DNA from 2 places in the Pseudomonas multiresinivorans genome. Region 1 is predicted to be linked to the other one. Evidence: predicted binding sites of a transcription regulator. Region 1 holds the regulator's gene; the other holds the start of a gene.
The links. The regulator sigma-54, encoded in region 1, starts transcription at its own class of promoters, with help from an activator protein. The targets are predictions, from matches to a motif close to ANTGGCATNNANNTTGCTNT.
Positions count from the first base shown of each region.

Region 2: glnK (P-II family nitrogen regulator) is a predicted target of sigma-54. The motif match lies at 1,486-1,505, and genes of this name have one in related genera.

Region 1 is NZ_CP048833.1:5,940,170-5,949,927, forward strand. Features, by position in the region: gene lptC (LPS export ABC transporter periplasmic protein LptC) at 1-299, shown strand, start outside; gene lptA (lipopolysaccharide transport periplasmic protein LptA) at 286-822, shown strand; gene lptB (LPS export ABC transporter ATP-binding protein) at 822-1,547, shown strand; gene G4G71_RS27140 (RNA polymerase factor sigma-54) at 1,802-3,304, shown strand; gene hpf (ribosome hibernation-promoting factor, HPF/YfiA family) at 3,383-3,691, shown strand; gene ptsN (PTS IIA-like nitrogen regulatory protein PtsN) at 3,701-4,168, shown strand; gene rapZ (RNase adapter RapZ) at 4,171-5,028, shown strand; gene G4G71_RS27160 (HPr family phosphocarrier protein) at 5,063-5,335, shown strand; gene G4G71_RS27165 (ZIP family metal transporter) at 5,352-6,245, opposite strand; gene G4G71_RS27170 (superoxide dismutase) at 6,268-6,894, opposite strand; gene G4G71_RS27175 (hypothetical protein) at 6,927-7,376, opposite strand; gene fumC (class II fumarate hydratase FumC) at 7,406-8,782, opposite strand; gene G4G71_RS27185 (FagA protein) at 8,775-9,158, opposite strand; gene pmbA (metalloprotease PmbA) at 9,307-9,758, opposite strand, start outside.
Region 2 is NZ_CP048833.1:899,064-903,671, forward strand. Features, by position in the region: gene G4G71_RS04135 (YifB family Mg chelatase-like AAA ATPase) at 1-969, opposite strand, end outside; gene G4G71_RS04140 (accessory factor UbiK family protein) at 1,009-1,290, opposite strand; gene glnK (P-II family nitrogen regulator) at 1,694-2,032, shown strand; gene G4G71_RS04150 (ammonium transporter) at 2,074-3,408, shown strand; gene G4G71_RS04155 (secondary thiamine-phosphate synthase enzyme YjbQ) at 3,515-3,940, shown strand; gene sutA (transcriptional regulator SutA) at 4,019-4,351, shown strand; gene G4G71_RS04165 (HAD family hydrolase) at 4,505-4,608, opposite strand, start outside.

The DNA.
Region 1 (9,758 bases):
AGAACGAACCTCAGCCGTGGCATGTCCAGAGCGTTCGCGCCGAAGTGGCCCCCGAAGGCAAGCAGGTCGAGCTGATCGACGACGTGCGTGTTGCGCGCACCGACGCACAGCAACGCACGCTCCTGCTCAACACCTCGCGCATGACGGTGTTCCCAGACAAGGACTATGCGCAGACTGACCAGCCCGTGAAGATCACCGAACCCAACGGTGTCACCACGGCAGTTGGCATGAAAGCGTATCTGAAAGACAGCCGGATGCTCCTGCTGTCCAACGTAAGAGGTCAGCATGAGGCTCGTTAACACCCTCCCCCTTCTTTTCAGCCTCGCCGCCGCTATCGGCAGCACTGCCGCCTGGGCTCTTCCCACCGACCGGGAACAGCCGATCCGGGTCCAGGCCGACAGCGCCGAACTGGATGACAAGCAGGGCGTAGCCGTGTATCGCGGCGACGTGGTGGTAACCCAGGGCAGCATGAAGCTGACTGGCAACACCGTCACGCTCAAGCAGAACAAGAATGGTGACATCGAAGTCGTCACCTCGGTCGGCAAGCCCGCCTACTTCGAACAGAAGCCGGCGCCGGACAAGCAGATCACCCAGGCTTACGGCCTGACGATCCAGTACTTCGTCACCCAGAACCGCGTCGTGCTGATCGACCAGGCCAAGGTGATCCAGGAAGGCAACACCTTCGAAGGCGAGAAGATCGTCTACGACACCCAGCGCCAGATCGTCAACGCAGGCCGCGCCACCGGCTCCCAGGTGACCACGCCGCGCCCGCGTATCGACATGGTCATCCAGCCCAAGAAAAAGCAGGATCAAGCGCAGTAATGGCTACGCTAACCGCCCAGCACCTCGCCAAGAGCTACAAGAGCCGGCAAGTCGTCCGCGACGTCAGCATGAGCATCGAGAGCGGGCAGATCGTCGGCCTGCTCGGCCCCAACGGAGCGGGCAAGACCACCTGCTTCTACATGATCGTCGGCCTGGTTCGCGCCGATCAGGGTGTCGTGCGCATCGACGAGCAGGACGTCACCCACCTGCCCATGCACGGCCGCGCGCGCGCCGGCATCGGCTACCTGCCGCAGGAAGCCTCGATCTTCCGCAAGCTGTCGGTGGCGGACAACATCGGTGCGATCCTCGAAACCCGCAGCGACCTCGATCGTGCCGGCCGCCAGGAAGCCCTGGAGGGCCTGCTCGAGGAGTTCCACATCCACCACATCCGCGACAACCTCGGCATGAGCCTCTCCGGCGGTGAGCGTCGCCGCGTGGAAATCGCCCGCGCCCTGGCCAGCTCGCCGAAGTTCATCCTGCTGGATGAACCCTTCGCCGGCGTCGACCCGATCTCCGTGGGCGACATCAAGCAGATCATCCATCACCTCAAGGCCAAGGGCATCGGTGTGCTGATCACCGACCACAACGTCCGCGAGACCCTGGATATCTGCGAGACGGCGTACATCGTCAACGACGGTCAGTTGATCGCCGAAGGCAGCGCCGAGAGCATCCTCGCCAACGACCTGGTGAAGGAAGTCTACCTGGGCCACGAGTTCCGCCTCTAAGGCCCTGCGCCGCGCCCTGCCTGGGCGCGGCCACCCCGCCTCTCCCTCCTCGCGCGGCCGGTTCGTCGGCCGCTCCGCGACGTATTCGGCTGCCCCATCCACCCCGGCGCAACCGGGTTGTAACGAAAGGTCGACAGCCCCTAGGCAAAGCGTCCAAACTCAGGCATATAATTTGCTTCCTCGCGGCGCCCCGGCGTCCGTAGTCGTGGATATGGCGCGCTTTGCGCCAGCGAACAAGGTGCCTAGTTCCAGCCATGAAACCATCGCTAGTCCTCAAGATGGGCCAGCAGCTGACGATGACCCCGCAGCTGCAACAGGCCATCCGACTGCTCCAGCTCTCCACGCTGGACCTCCAACAGGAAATCCAGGAAGCCCTGGAGTCCAACCCGATGCTGGAGCGCCAGGAAGAAGGCGAGGACTACGACAACAGCGATCCCATGGCCGACGGCGCCGAATCGGGCGCCAACGGCACCAGCAACAACTCCCAGGACAACTTCCAGGAAAGCACCACGCCCAACGCCGACAGCCTCGACGAGGACCAGTGGGCCGAGCGCATCCCCAACGAGTTGCCCGTCGACACCGCCTGGGAAGACATCTACCAGACCAGCGCCAGCAGCCTGCCCAGCAACGATGACGACGAGTGGGACTTCACTTCCCGCACCTCCGCTGGCGAAAGCCTGCAGAGCCATCTGCTGTGGCAACTGAACCTGGCGCCGATGTCCGACACCGATCGCCTGGTCGCCCTGAGCATCATCGACGGCATCAACGACGACGGTTATCTCGAAGAATCCCTGGAGGACATCCTCGCCTCCATCGACCCTGAACTGGGCCTGGAGATGGACGAAGTGGAAGTCGTCCTGCGCCGTGTGCAGCAGCTCGAACCCGCCGGCGTCGGCGCGCGCAACCTGCGCGAGTGCCTGCTCCTGCAATTGCGCCAGCTGCCCACCAAGACCTACCTGCTGGCCGAGGCCATCCGCCTGGTCAACGACCACCTGGACCTGCTCGGCAGCCGCGACTACAGCCAGCTGATGCGACGCATGAAGCTCAAGGAAGACGAGCTGCGCGAGACCATCGAGCTGATCCAGTCGCTGCACCCGCGCCCCGGTTCGCAGATCGAATCCGGCGAAGCCGAATACGTGGTTCCGGATGTCATCGTGCGCAAGCACAACGAGCGCTGGCTGGTGGAGCTGAACCAGGAAGCGGTACCGCGCCTGCGCGTGAACTCGCAGTATGCGGGCCTGGTGCGCCGCGCCGACTCCAGCGCCGACAACACCTTCATGCGCAACCAGTTGCAGGAAGCACGCTGGTTCATCAAGAGCCTGCAGAGCCGCAACGAGACCCTGATGAAGGTGGCGACCCAGATTGTCGAGCACCAGCGCGGCTTCCTCGAGTACGGCGAAGAGGCGATGAAACCGCTGGTCCTGCATGACATCGCCGAAGCGGTGGGCATGCACGAATCGACCATCTCACGCGTCACCACGCAGAAGTTCATGCACACGCCGCGTGGCATCTTCGAGCTGAAGTATTTCTTCTCCAGCCACGTCAGCACCTCCGAGGGCGGCGAGTGCTCGTCCACCGCGATCCGCGCGATCATCAAGAAACTGGTCGCGGCGGAAAGTCCGAAAAAGCCATTGAGTGACAGCAAGATCGCTGGTTTACTGGAAGCACAGGGCATTCAAGTGGCACGTCGTACCGTCGCCAAGTACCGGGAGTCCCTAGGAATCTCTCCCTCGAGCGAGCGCAAGCGGCTGGTGTGACGTTGATCCACGCCAAGGTGTTCCGGCGGCAGGCCCCATAACCTGCCACTTACACACGGGCAACAAGGAGAAAGCGGTATGCAAGTCAACATCAGTGGACATCAACTGGATGTGACCGACGCCCTGCGCGACTATGTCGGCGAGAAACTTGGCCGACTGGAGCGCCACTTCGACAAGATCACCAATGTTCAGGTCATCATGGAGGTCGAGAAGCTGAAGCAGAAAATTGAAGCCACCCTCCACATCGCCGGGGGCGAAGTGGTGGCCTGTGCGGAACATGAAGACATGTACGCGGCCATCGACCTGCTCACCGACAAGCTCGACCGCCAACTGATCAAGCACAAGGAAAAATACCTCGAACGCCAGCAAGGTGTTGGCGTCCGTTAACCCCTCCCTATGATCCGACTTGAGCAAATCCTGACCCCCGGCCGTTCCCTCGTGAACGTGCCGGGCGGCAGCAAGAAACGTGTCCTCGAACAAATCGCCAACCTGGTGGCTCGCGAGCTGCCGGGTTTCGATTCCCAAGACATCTTCGACAGCCTGGTGGCCCGGGAACGCCTGGGTTCCACCGGCTTCGGCAATGGCATCGCCATTCCGCACTGCCGCCTCCCCGGCTGCCAGTCACCGATCAGCGCCATCCTGCACCTGGATCACCCGGTAGATTTCGACGCCCTCGACGGCGCGCCGGTCGATCTGGTGTTCGTGCTGCTGGTGCCCGAAGCCGCCACCGAGGAGCACCTGGAACTGCTGCGGCAGATTGCCTCCATGCTCGACCGCTCCGACGTCCGCGACCGCCTGCGTCACGCCGCCAACGGCGAGGACCTGTACCGGATCGTCGTGGACTTCCAGAACAACGGGCACTGATCATGCGCCTGATCATCATCAGTGGGAGGTCCGGCTCGGGCAAGAGCACCGCGCTCAACGTACTCGAGGACAACGGCTTCTACTGCATCGACAACCTGCCGGCCAGCCTCCTCCCGGACCTGGCCCAGCGCGCGCTGCTGCACACCGAGCTGCTGCACCCGCAGGTCGCCGTCTCCATCGACGCGCGCAATCTGCCCAGCCAGCTGCAGCGTTTCCCCGAGCTGCTGCAGGAAGCTCGCGACAAGCACATCCAGTGCGACGTGCTGTACCTCGATGCCGATGATGAAACGCTGCTCAAGCGCTTCTCCGAGACCCGCCGGCGCCATCCGCTGACCACCGACAGCCGCTCGCTGGCCGAAGCCATCGCCGACGAGACACACCTGCTGGCACCGATCGCCGACCTGGCGGATCTCAAGCTCAACACCACCAATCTCAACCTGTACCAGCTGCGCGACGTACTCAAGCTGCGCCTGCTGAACAAGCCCGAACTGGGCACCGCCTTCCTGGTCGAATCCTTCGGCTTCAAGCGCGGCATGCCGGTGGACGCGGACCTGGTGTTCGACGTGCGCTGCCTGCCCAATCCCTACTGGAAACCGGAGCTGCGCGAGCACACCGGGCTGGAAGTAGAAGTTCAGGAATACCTGGCGGCACAACCGGATGTCGAGGAGATGTACCAGGACATCCTCGCCTACCTGAACAAGTGGCTGCCGCGCTTTGCCGCGAGCAACCGGGCCTATGTGACCATCGCCATCGGCTGCACCGGTGGCCAGCATCGCTCGACCTATATTGCCGAGCGCATCGGTCAGGCCCTCAAGGAAACCCTCACCAACGTACAGATTCGCCACCGCGACCTGAGCTAAGCAGCGACAGACAACAAAAGGACAGCCCCTCGCGATGCCCGCCCTCGAAATCACCATCATCAACAAGCTTGGCCTGCACGCCCGTGCGGCGGCCAAATTCGTCGGCGTGGCGGGACGTTATCCCTGCCAGGTTCGCGTAGGGCGCAATCCGGAAAGTACGGTAGACGGCAAGAGCATCATGGCGGTGATGATGCTCGCTGCCGGCAAGGGCACCAATCTGCACCTCGCTGCCGAAGGCGAGCAGGAAGACGAGGCGCTCAAGGCGCTGGTCGAACTGATCAACAACTACTTCGACGAAGGCGAGTGACGCGCCGGGCCTTCGATCAGCCCAGCGACGTATCCAGCACCATCATCAGACAGAAGCCGATGATCAGCCCCTGGGTGGCCTGCGCCGCATGGCCGCGCCGCTGTGATTCGGGGATGATCTCGCGCACCACCACGTAGAGCATCGCTCCCGCTGCCGCGGCCAGCCCCCAGGGCAGGAACATCCGCGAGATGCCGATCAACCAGGCGCAGAGTACCGCGAACAGCGGCTCGACCAGCCCGGACGCCGCGCCCGCCAATGCCGCCTTGCCGCGTGACACGCCCGCCCCGGCCAGCACCAGCGCAATCGCCAACCCTTCTGGCACGTCCTGCAGCGCGATGCCCAGCGCAAGACCGCTGGCGCCTTGCACTTCTCCCCCGGCGGCGACTCCGACGGCCATTCCTTCGGGAATGTTGTGCAAGACGATGGCAGCAACGAACAGCAGGATGCGCGCGGGCACCTTTCCATCAGCGACGCCCTGGATATTGGCCTGCGCGTCCTCGAGTACTCGGCCGAACACCGCGAGACCGAAGGCCCCCAGCGCCAGGCCGAGGCTCACCAGCACCGAGGCCAGCCAGGTGGCCCGGCCCGAGGCTTCAGCCGCCTCCAGCGCGGGAAGCAGTAGCGAGAATGCGGTGGCCGCCAGCATCACGCCGGCGCCGAAGCCGAGCATGGCGTCAGCGATTCGCGCCGGCATGCTGCGCACCAGCAGCACGGGCAGCGCGCCCAGGGCGGTGCCGAGCGCGCAGAGCATGCCGCCATGCAAGGCCAGGTACATCGGCGCAGACAGCGACAATCGCGCCAACAGCATCAGGTGCTGGACTACCAGCAGACCGCCGCCGAGGACAATGATCAGTCCCAGCAACCAACGCAAATTGCGTCCTCCGCTTTCACGCAGGCTCTGCACGATCAGACGCATGGGACGGCCTTCGGTTTCATCCTTGTCCCCGCGCCTGCCGCGCCTCGCGGTAACGTCGGAGTACCTCCGGCCAGGCGACGACGTTGTAAAACGCGGCAATGTATTCCGGTCGGCGATTCTGATAGCGCAGGTAGTAAGCGTGCTCCCAGACGTCCAGCCCGAGGATCGGCAAGTTGTCCTGCATCAGCGGGCTGTCCTGATTGCCAGTGCTTCCGACCACCAGCCTGCCCTGCGGATCGACGCTCAGCCACGCCCAGCCGCTGCCAAAGCGAGTCAGCGCGGCCTTGGTGAACGCCTGGCAGAAGGCCTCGTAGCCGCCCAGTTGTGCGTCGATGGCCCGGCCCAGTTCCTCCTGCGGATAACCACCACCATCCGGCGCCATCACGGTCCAGAACAACGAGTGGTTGGCGTGGCCTCCGCCGTTGTTGATCACTGGCCCGCGCAGTGCCTCGGGCAGGCGGTCGAGTTTCTGCAGCAACGTTTCCACCGGAATCTCGGCGAACTCCGTGCCTTCCAGCGTGGCGTTCAGGTTGTTGATGTAGGTCTGGTGGTGCTTGCTGTGGTGGATTTCCATGGTCTGCGCATCGATGTGCGGTTCCAGGGCATCGTAGGCATAGGGCAAGGCGGGCAGGACGTGAGGCATCTTCGAACCTTCTTCGGTGGTAGCGCATCGACTCAGTGATAACGCATCGATTGAACGGCGGTGAACAGCCCCGGGCGCAACTCGACCGCGCCTTGACGGCGCAGCAGGCGCTGGGTGCGCGGATAGGTACCGTGCTCGCCGATGAAGTTGAGCAGTTCGACGTAGGTGCGGCGGCTGTGCTGCACCGCGGCCGCGCGCAGATCCAAGCATTTGCGCAGGTCTTCGCCCAGCACCAGCAGGCGCTCGTGGCAGGCGCACAGGTACTCGGCGGTTTCCTCGGGCTGGCCCAGTTGCAGGTGCAGGTCGCCGAGGTTGTGGTGGGAGATGACAAACGCCATCACGGCTTCCTCCGGGTCGTGCCAGCGGTCCAGCAGGACCTGGGCCAGCGCCAGCGCATGGAGGTAGTGCTCACGGGCATCGATCAACTCGTTGCGAATGAAGCAGCGGTTACCCAATTCGATGGTGCGTTGCCAATGGCGCATGCCAGGTTCCTCCAGCGGGTGGGGCGGACTCAGAGTCCGCCGGCGGTGAGCTTCTCGGGATTGAGCAGTTGCTCAAGGCGGGCGCGGTCCAGGTCAGTGTTTTCAAGCGCGACATCGATGATCGGCCGGCCCTCGCGGTAAGCCTGCTTGGCGATCTCCGCGGCCTTCTGGTAGCCGATGATCGGGTTCAGCGCGGTGACCAGGATCGGATTGCGCGACAGCGCCTCGCGCAGGCTCGCCTCGTTGACCTTGAAGCTGGCGATGGCCTTGTCCGCCAGCAGACGGCTGACGTTGGCCAGCAGGTGGATGCTGTGCAGCAGGTTGTCGGCGATCACCGGCAGCATCACGTTGAGCTCGAAGTTGCCCGACTGCCCGGCAATGGCGATGGTGGTGTCGTTGCCCATGACCTGGGCGGCAACCATGGCAGTGGCTTCCGGGATCACCGGGTTGACCTTGCCCGGCATGATCGAGGAACCCGGCTGCAGCGCCTCCAGTTCGATCTCGGCAAGGCCGGCCAGCGGGCCGGAGTTCATCCAGCGCAGGTCATTGGCGATCTTCATCAGCGCCACCGCCAGCGCCTTGAGCTGGCCGGAGGTGGCCACGGCAATATCCTGGGCGCCGATCAACGCGAAGAAGTCGTCACCGGGGCGGAATGCCAGGCCGGTCAGCCCGTTGAGCTCTTCGCAGAAGCGCGCGGAGAATTGCGGGTGAGCATTCACGCCGGTACCGACGGCAGTGCCGCCCTGAGCCAGTTGCTGCAACGCCGGCAGTTGCCCCTCGATGCCCAGCGATGCCTGGCGCACCTGTTGCGCCCAACCGCCAAGCACCTGGCTCAGGCGCACCGGCATGGCATCCATCAGATGAGTGCGGCCGGTCTTCACGTACGGGTGCACGGACTTGGCCTTCTTCTCCAGGGTCGCGTGCAGGTGATCCAGGGCCGGCAACAGGTGCTGGTGAATCTCTACCGCCGCACTGATGTGGATGGTCGAAGGGATGATGTCGTTGCTGCTCTGCCCGCAATTGACCTGGTCATTGGCGTTGACCGGCTTGCCCAGGCGGCGGCCGGCGAGGGTCGAAACCACCTCGTTGGCGTTCATGTTCGAGCTGGTACCCGAGCCGGTCTGGAACACATCCACCGGGAAGTGTTGCTGCAGGTCGCCCGCCAACAACTCCTCACAGGCAGCGACGATGGCGGCGCCGGTTTCCGCGTCCAGCTGTTCCAGGCTGACATTGGCGCGTGCCGCGGCGGCCTTGGCCAGCAGCAGCGCGCGGATGAACGGACGCGGCATGCGCTGGCCGCTCACCGGGAAGTTGTTCACCGCCCGCTGCGTCTGGGCACCGTAGAGCGCCGCTACCGGCACCTCCAGTTCGCCCATGCTGTCGCGTTCGATACGGCTGTCAGTCATTCTCGATTCCTTCTTGCAGTCTCAGGGAAGGCGCCATCTCCTGCTGCGCCATCCGCTGGCCGAGCAGGCACAGGCGTTGGCGCTGGGCGGTAGAGGTCGCCAGGCGTTGCAGTTCGCGTAGAGGGAGATAGGCGTGATCCAGGCAGAGCACCCGCCAGTGCCAGGGCAATGCGATGTCGCGACTGCTGTCGAGCAGCAACTGGAAGCACTTCTCGAACAGGCGCCAAGCCGGCACCGGCTCCCAGGCCGCCAGGTAACGCGCTTCGCACAGGTACTGCTCGACCAGACGCGGCTCATCCGGCTCCAGGGCGCAGCGGATGCGCGTCCCCAGGCGGTACCAGCGATCGGTGATCGAGCTGTCGATCTGAGCAAACATGGCAATCTCTCAATCGGTAATGAGATTGATTATTGTTTGCATGGATCAAAAAAACAAGCCGCCCGAACGCGATGCGCTGGACGGCCTGTCTGGAGAAGGGCTTCGAGAAGGGCTGAAAGCCGCGGCCCGAGTGGCCGCGGCGGATGGATCAGCTACCGGCGACCATCATCTTTTCGATGAGTACGGAACCTGTGTGCAGGTTGCCGCGGTACTCCACATCGTTGCCGATGGCGACGATGCTGCGGAACAGGTCGCGCAGGTTGGCGGCGATGGTGACTTCCTGCACCGGGAACTGGATTTCGCCGTTTTCCACCCAGTAGCCGCCGGCGCCGCGGGAGTAATCGCCGGTTACCAGGTTGACGCCCTGCCCCATCAGTTCGGTGACCAGCAGGCCACGGCCCATGCGGCGAATCAGAGCGGCCTGGTCCTCGTCGCCATGGGTGACGAAGAGGTTGTGTACGCCGCCGGAGTTGGCCGTGCTGGGCATTCCCAGCTTGCGCCCGGAGTAGGTGCCCAGCACATAGGAGACCAGCTCGCCGCCTTCGACGAAGGGTTTGGCATAGGTCGCCAGGCCGTCGTTGTCGAACGAGGCACTGCCCA
Region 2 (4,608 bases), 1.5 Mb from region 1:
TTCTCCCCCTTCCAGCGGTTCGCGGAGAACCTCCAGGACCTTGCGATCGAACTCCGGCAATTCATCCAGGAACAACACACCCTCGTGCGCCAGGGTGATCTCGCCCGGTTGCGGGCGGCTGCCACCTCCGACCAGCGCCGGCGCGGAAGCGGTGTGGTGCGGCTGTCGGAATGGGCGCTGCGGCCAGTGGGTCAGCGGCCCGCGCCCCGCCACGGAATGGATCGCCGCAACCTGCAGAGCTTCGTCTTCGTCCAGCGGCGGCATCAGGCCGGGCAGGCGGCTGGCGAGCAGGGTCTTGCCGGTGCCGGGCGGCCCACTGAATAACAGGTTGTGTGCGCCGGCGGCGGCTACCAGCAGGGCTCGCTTGGCGGCAGTCTGGCCTTGCACTTCCGACAGGTCGGGATAGGGCGGCGTAATCCGCAACAAACCGTTCGCCTCATAAGGACGCAGGCGCTCCTGGCCGCTGAAGTGCGCGGCCAGTTCCAGCAGATGGCTCACGGCGTAGACGGTCAGGCCGCTGGCGAGGCTGGCTTCTTCGGCGTTCTCCTTTGGCACCACCAGCGCGCGGCCGGCGGCGCGGGCAGCCAGGGCGGCGGGCAGCACACCGGGGACCGGTCGCAGCGTGCCGGAGAGCGCCAGTTCGCCCAGGCATTCCAGTTCATCCAGCCCGGCGGCGTCGGCCAACTGGCCGCTGGCGGCGAGGATGCCCAGGGCAATGGCCAGGTCGAAACGCCCGCCGTCCTTCGGCAGGTCGGCCGGGGCGAGATTCAAGGTGATGCGGCGGGCGGGAAAATCGAAGCCGGCGTTGAGCAGGGCGCTGCGGACGCGGTCCTTGCTCTCCTTCACGGCGCCTTCGGGCAGGCCGACCAGGGTCAGTGAAGGCAGGCCGTTGGCGAGGTGCGCCTCGACGGTGACGCCGGGCGCTTCCACGCCGACCTGGGCGCGGCTATGGACGATGGCGAGGGACATGGATCACTCCTGGATCGCATGCCGCCCGCCAGGCGGGGCTTAATTTTCGGAGGCGGGTGCGGCGGTGTCGGCAGGGGAGAGCTTCGCTTCCATCTCCGCGACCTTGGCTTCCAGTGCCTCGAGGCGGGCGCGGGTGCGCGCGAGGACGACCATCTGGCTGTCGAATTCGTCGCGGCTGACCAGGTCGAGCTTGCTGAAGGCGCTCTGCATCAGAACCTTGAACTGGGCTTCCAGCTCGGCCTTCGGCAGGGGCGATTCGCCACCGAACAGGCGTCCGGCTTGTTGGCTGATGGCATCGAGGAAGGCTTTGGGCGGCAGCATGGTTCATGGGTTCCGGATTGAATCAGAGCGCAGTCTATCACGCAGCCGACGCCGCCTGCGGCGCGTGGGGTTGCACGCTTTTTGAGCAGTGTGCCCGCTCGCCGTGCGCGCTTTCGGTGCGCCCGAGCGGCGCTGGCGAATCGCCAGAAACCTCGCTTTTACGCCAAGTGCCTGATGGCACGGGCATTTCCACGAACTGGCAAGCTTCATGCTTTGGGGCATACATGGCGTGCACCGATGCAGTTCCGGTGCGGCAGGCGAGGCAGGGGATCGCTTCGATCAACGCAGTCGGAGTGCTGAGGTAGGGCGGCCGGCGCATTACAAAAGCCAGACACTGCGCTTAGACTTGTCTCCGGGTTCGTTCTTCCTGGGGCGGGTCCACCAAAACACGGGAGAGAGTTACATGAAGCTAGTCACAGCCATCATCAAGCCGTTCAAGCTGGACGACGTTCGTGAGTCGCTGTCCGAGATCGGCGTGCAGGGCATCACTGTGACCGAAGTCAAAGGCTTCGGCCGGCAGAAGGGCCACACCGAGCTGTACCGTGGCGCGGAATACGTTGTCGATTTCCTGCCGAAGGTGAAGATCGACGTCGCCATCGCCGATGACCAGCTGGATCGTGTTATCGAAGCCATCACCAAGGCCGCCAACACCGGGAAGATCGGTGACGGCAAGATCTTTGTCGTAAATCTGGAACAGGCCATTCGTATCCGTACCGGCGAAACCGGCACCGACGCGATCTAAGCCAAGCCCACACCGAACCCCACGCCCCAGGAGAAACAACAATGACTCTGCGCAAATACGCAGGGCTAGGCGCCCTATTGCCCCTCGCAATGCCCGGTCTGGCCTTGGCCGACGAGGCTGCGGCCCCCGTCCTGAACAGCGGCGACACCGCCTGGATGCTGATTTCCAGCGCCCTGGTGCTGCTGATGACCATCCCCGGCCTGGCCCTGTTCTACGGCGGCATGGTGCGTGCCAAGAACGTCCTGTCGATCATGATGCAGTGCTTCGCGATCACCGCGCTGATCAGCATCCTCTGGGTCGTCTACGGCTACAGCCTGGCCTTCGATACCGTCGGTATGGAGAAGGGCGTGGTCAACTTCGCTTCCTTCGTCGGCGGCCTGGACAAGGCCTTCCTCAGCGGCCTGACCAGCAACGGCCTGACTTCCGCTGCCGCGCTGTTCCCGGAAAGCATCTTCGTGATGTTCCAGATGACCTTCGCGATCATCACCCCGGCCCTGATCGTCGGCGCCTTCGCCGAGCGCATGAAGTTCTCCGCCATGCTGATCTTCACCGCGCTGTGGTTCACCCTGGTCTATGCACCGATCGCCCACATGGTCTGGAGCGGCGACGGCGGCCTGCTGTGGGACTGGGGCGTGCTGGACTTCGCCGGCGGCACCGTAGTGCACATCAACGCCGGTATCGCAGGCCTGGTGGCGTGCATCGTGCTGGGCAAGCGCAAGGGCTACCCGACCGCTGCCATGGCGCCGCACAACCTGGGCTACACCCTGATCGGCGCCGCGCTGCTGTGGGTGGGCTGGTTCGGCTTCAACGCCGGTTCCGCCGCTGCTGCCAACGGCACCGCTGGCATGGCCATGCTGGTCACTCAGATCGCCACCGCGGCCGCCGCCCTGGGCTGGATGTTCGCCGAGTGGATCACCCACGGTAAGCCGAGCGCCCTGGGCATCGCTTCGGGTGTGGTTGCCGGCCTGGTGGCCGTCACCCCGGCCGCCGGTACCTGCGGCCCGATGGGCGCCATCGTGATCGGCCTGGCTGCCGGCGTGATCTGCTTCTTCGCTGCCACCAGCCTCAAGCGCGCAGTCGGCTATGACGACTCCCTGGACGCCTTCGGCGTGCATGCGGTCGGCGGTATCGTCGGCGCCCTGCTCACCGGCGTGTTCGCAGCGCCGGCCCTGGGCGGCTTCGGCACCGTGACCGACATCGGCGCGCAGCTGTTCACCCAGTTCAAGGGCGTGGCCTTCACCATCGTCTACACCGGTATCGTCAGCTTCGTGATCCTCAAGGTCCTGGACCTGGTCATGGGCCTGCGCGTCACCGAGGAAGAGGAAACCGTGGGTCTGGACCTCTCCCTGCACAACGAACGCGGCTACAACCTGTAAGGGTTCGCGCAAGTTCGACGAAGGGCGCCCTCGGGCGCCCTTTGCTTTTTCGATCAGCACGCTAGAATGCGCGCGCATCACCGTTAGCGACGGAGAAGTGCCCGCCATGTGGCAGCAGAAAATCATCACCCTGCGCCCTCGCCCGCGAGGTTTCCACCTGGTCACCGACGAGATACTGGCCGCGCTGCCGGAACTGTCGAAGTGCCGGGTGGGCCTGCTGCACCTGCTGTTGCAGCACACCTCCGCCTCGCTGACGGTCAACGAGAATGCCGATCCCTCGGTGCGTCGCGACTTCGAGCGGTTCTTCAATCGCCTGGTGCCCCAGGGTGAAGGCGGCTATGAGCATGACTACGAGGGGCCGGATGACCTTCCGGCGCATTTCAAGTCGAGTCTGCTGGGCTGTCAGCTGACGCTGCCGATACAGCAGGGAGGCTTGGCAATGGGCACCTGGCAGGGTATCTATCTGGGCGAGCACCGTGACCACGGCGGCCCGCGCAGGATAGTGGCGACCTGGCAGGGCGAGCTTGTATGAATTTTTTCCGGCGGCGTTCGTCAAAGCGCGCAGCTGGGCTATAACTAACGTGCTTTGCAGCACCACAGAGGTTGAACAATGAGCGACGAAGAACTGGAACAGGACGAGCTGGACGGCGCTGACGAGGATGATGGCGAGGAACTCGCCGCAGCCGACGACGGCGACGCCGAAGCAGACAGCAGCGATGGGGATGAAGCCCCTTCTTCCAAGGGCGGTGGCAAGAAAGCCAAGGCCGCTGCGGAAGAAGAGGAACTGCCCTCGGTCGAAGCCAAGCAGAAGGATCGTGATGCACTGGCTCGCGCGATGGAGGAATTCCTCACTCGCGGCGGCAAGGTGCAGGAGATCGAGCCCAACGTCGTGGCCGACCCGCCCAAGAAGCCGGATAGCAAATACGGCAGCCGCCCTATCTGATATCTGACGCGACATGAAAAAGCCCCGCCGCTCCGTCTGGAGCGGCGGGGCTTTTTCATGTCCGTTTGTTGCGATTTTTCATGTGCGTAGGAGCGGACTCCGTCCGCGATGGCGTCCGGCGGGATGCGAACCTATCGCGGACGGAGTCCGCTTCTACAGTCTTGCCAGGACGCCCGGCAGCTCTGCCAGGTTGTGGATGATCGCACTGGGCGCTTCCTCGCCATCCCACGCCTTGCGCGCCGGGTTGAACCAGATTG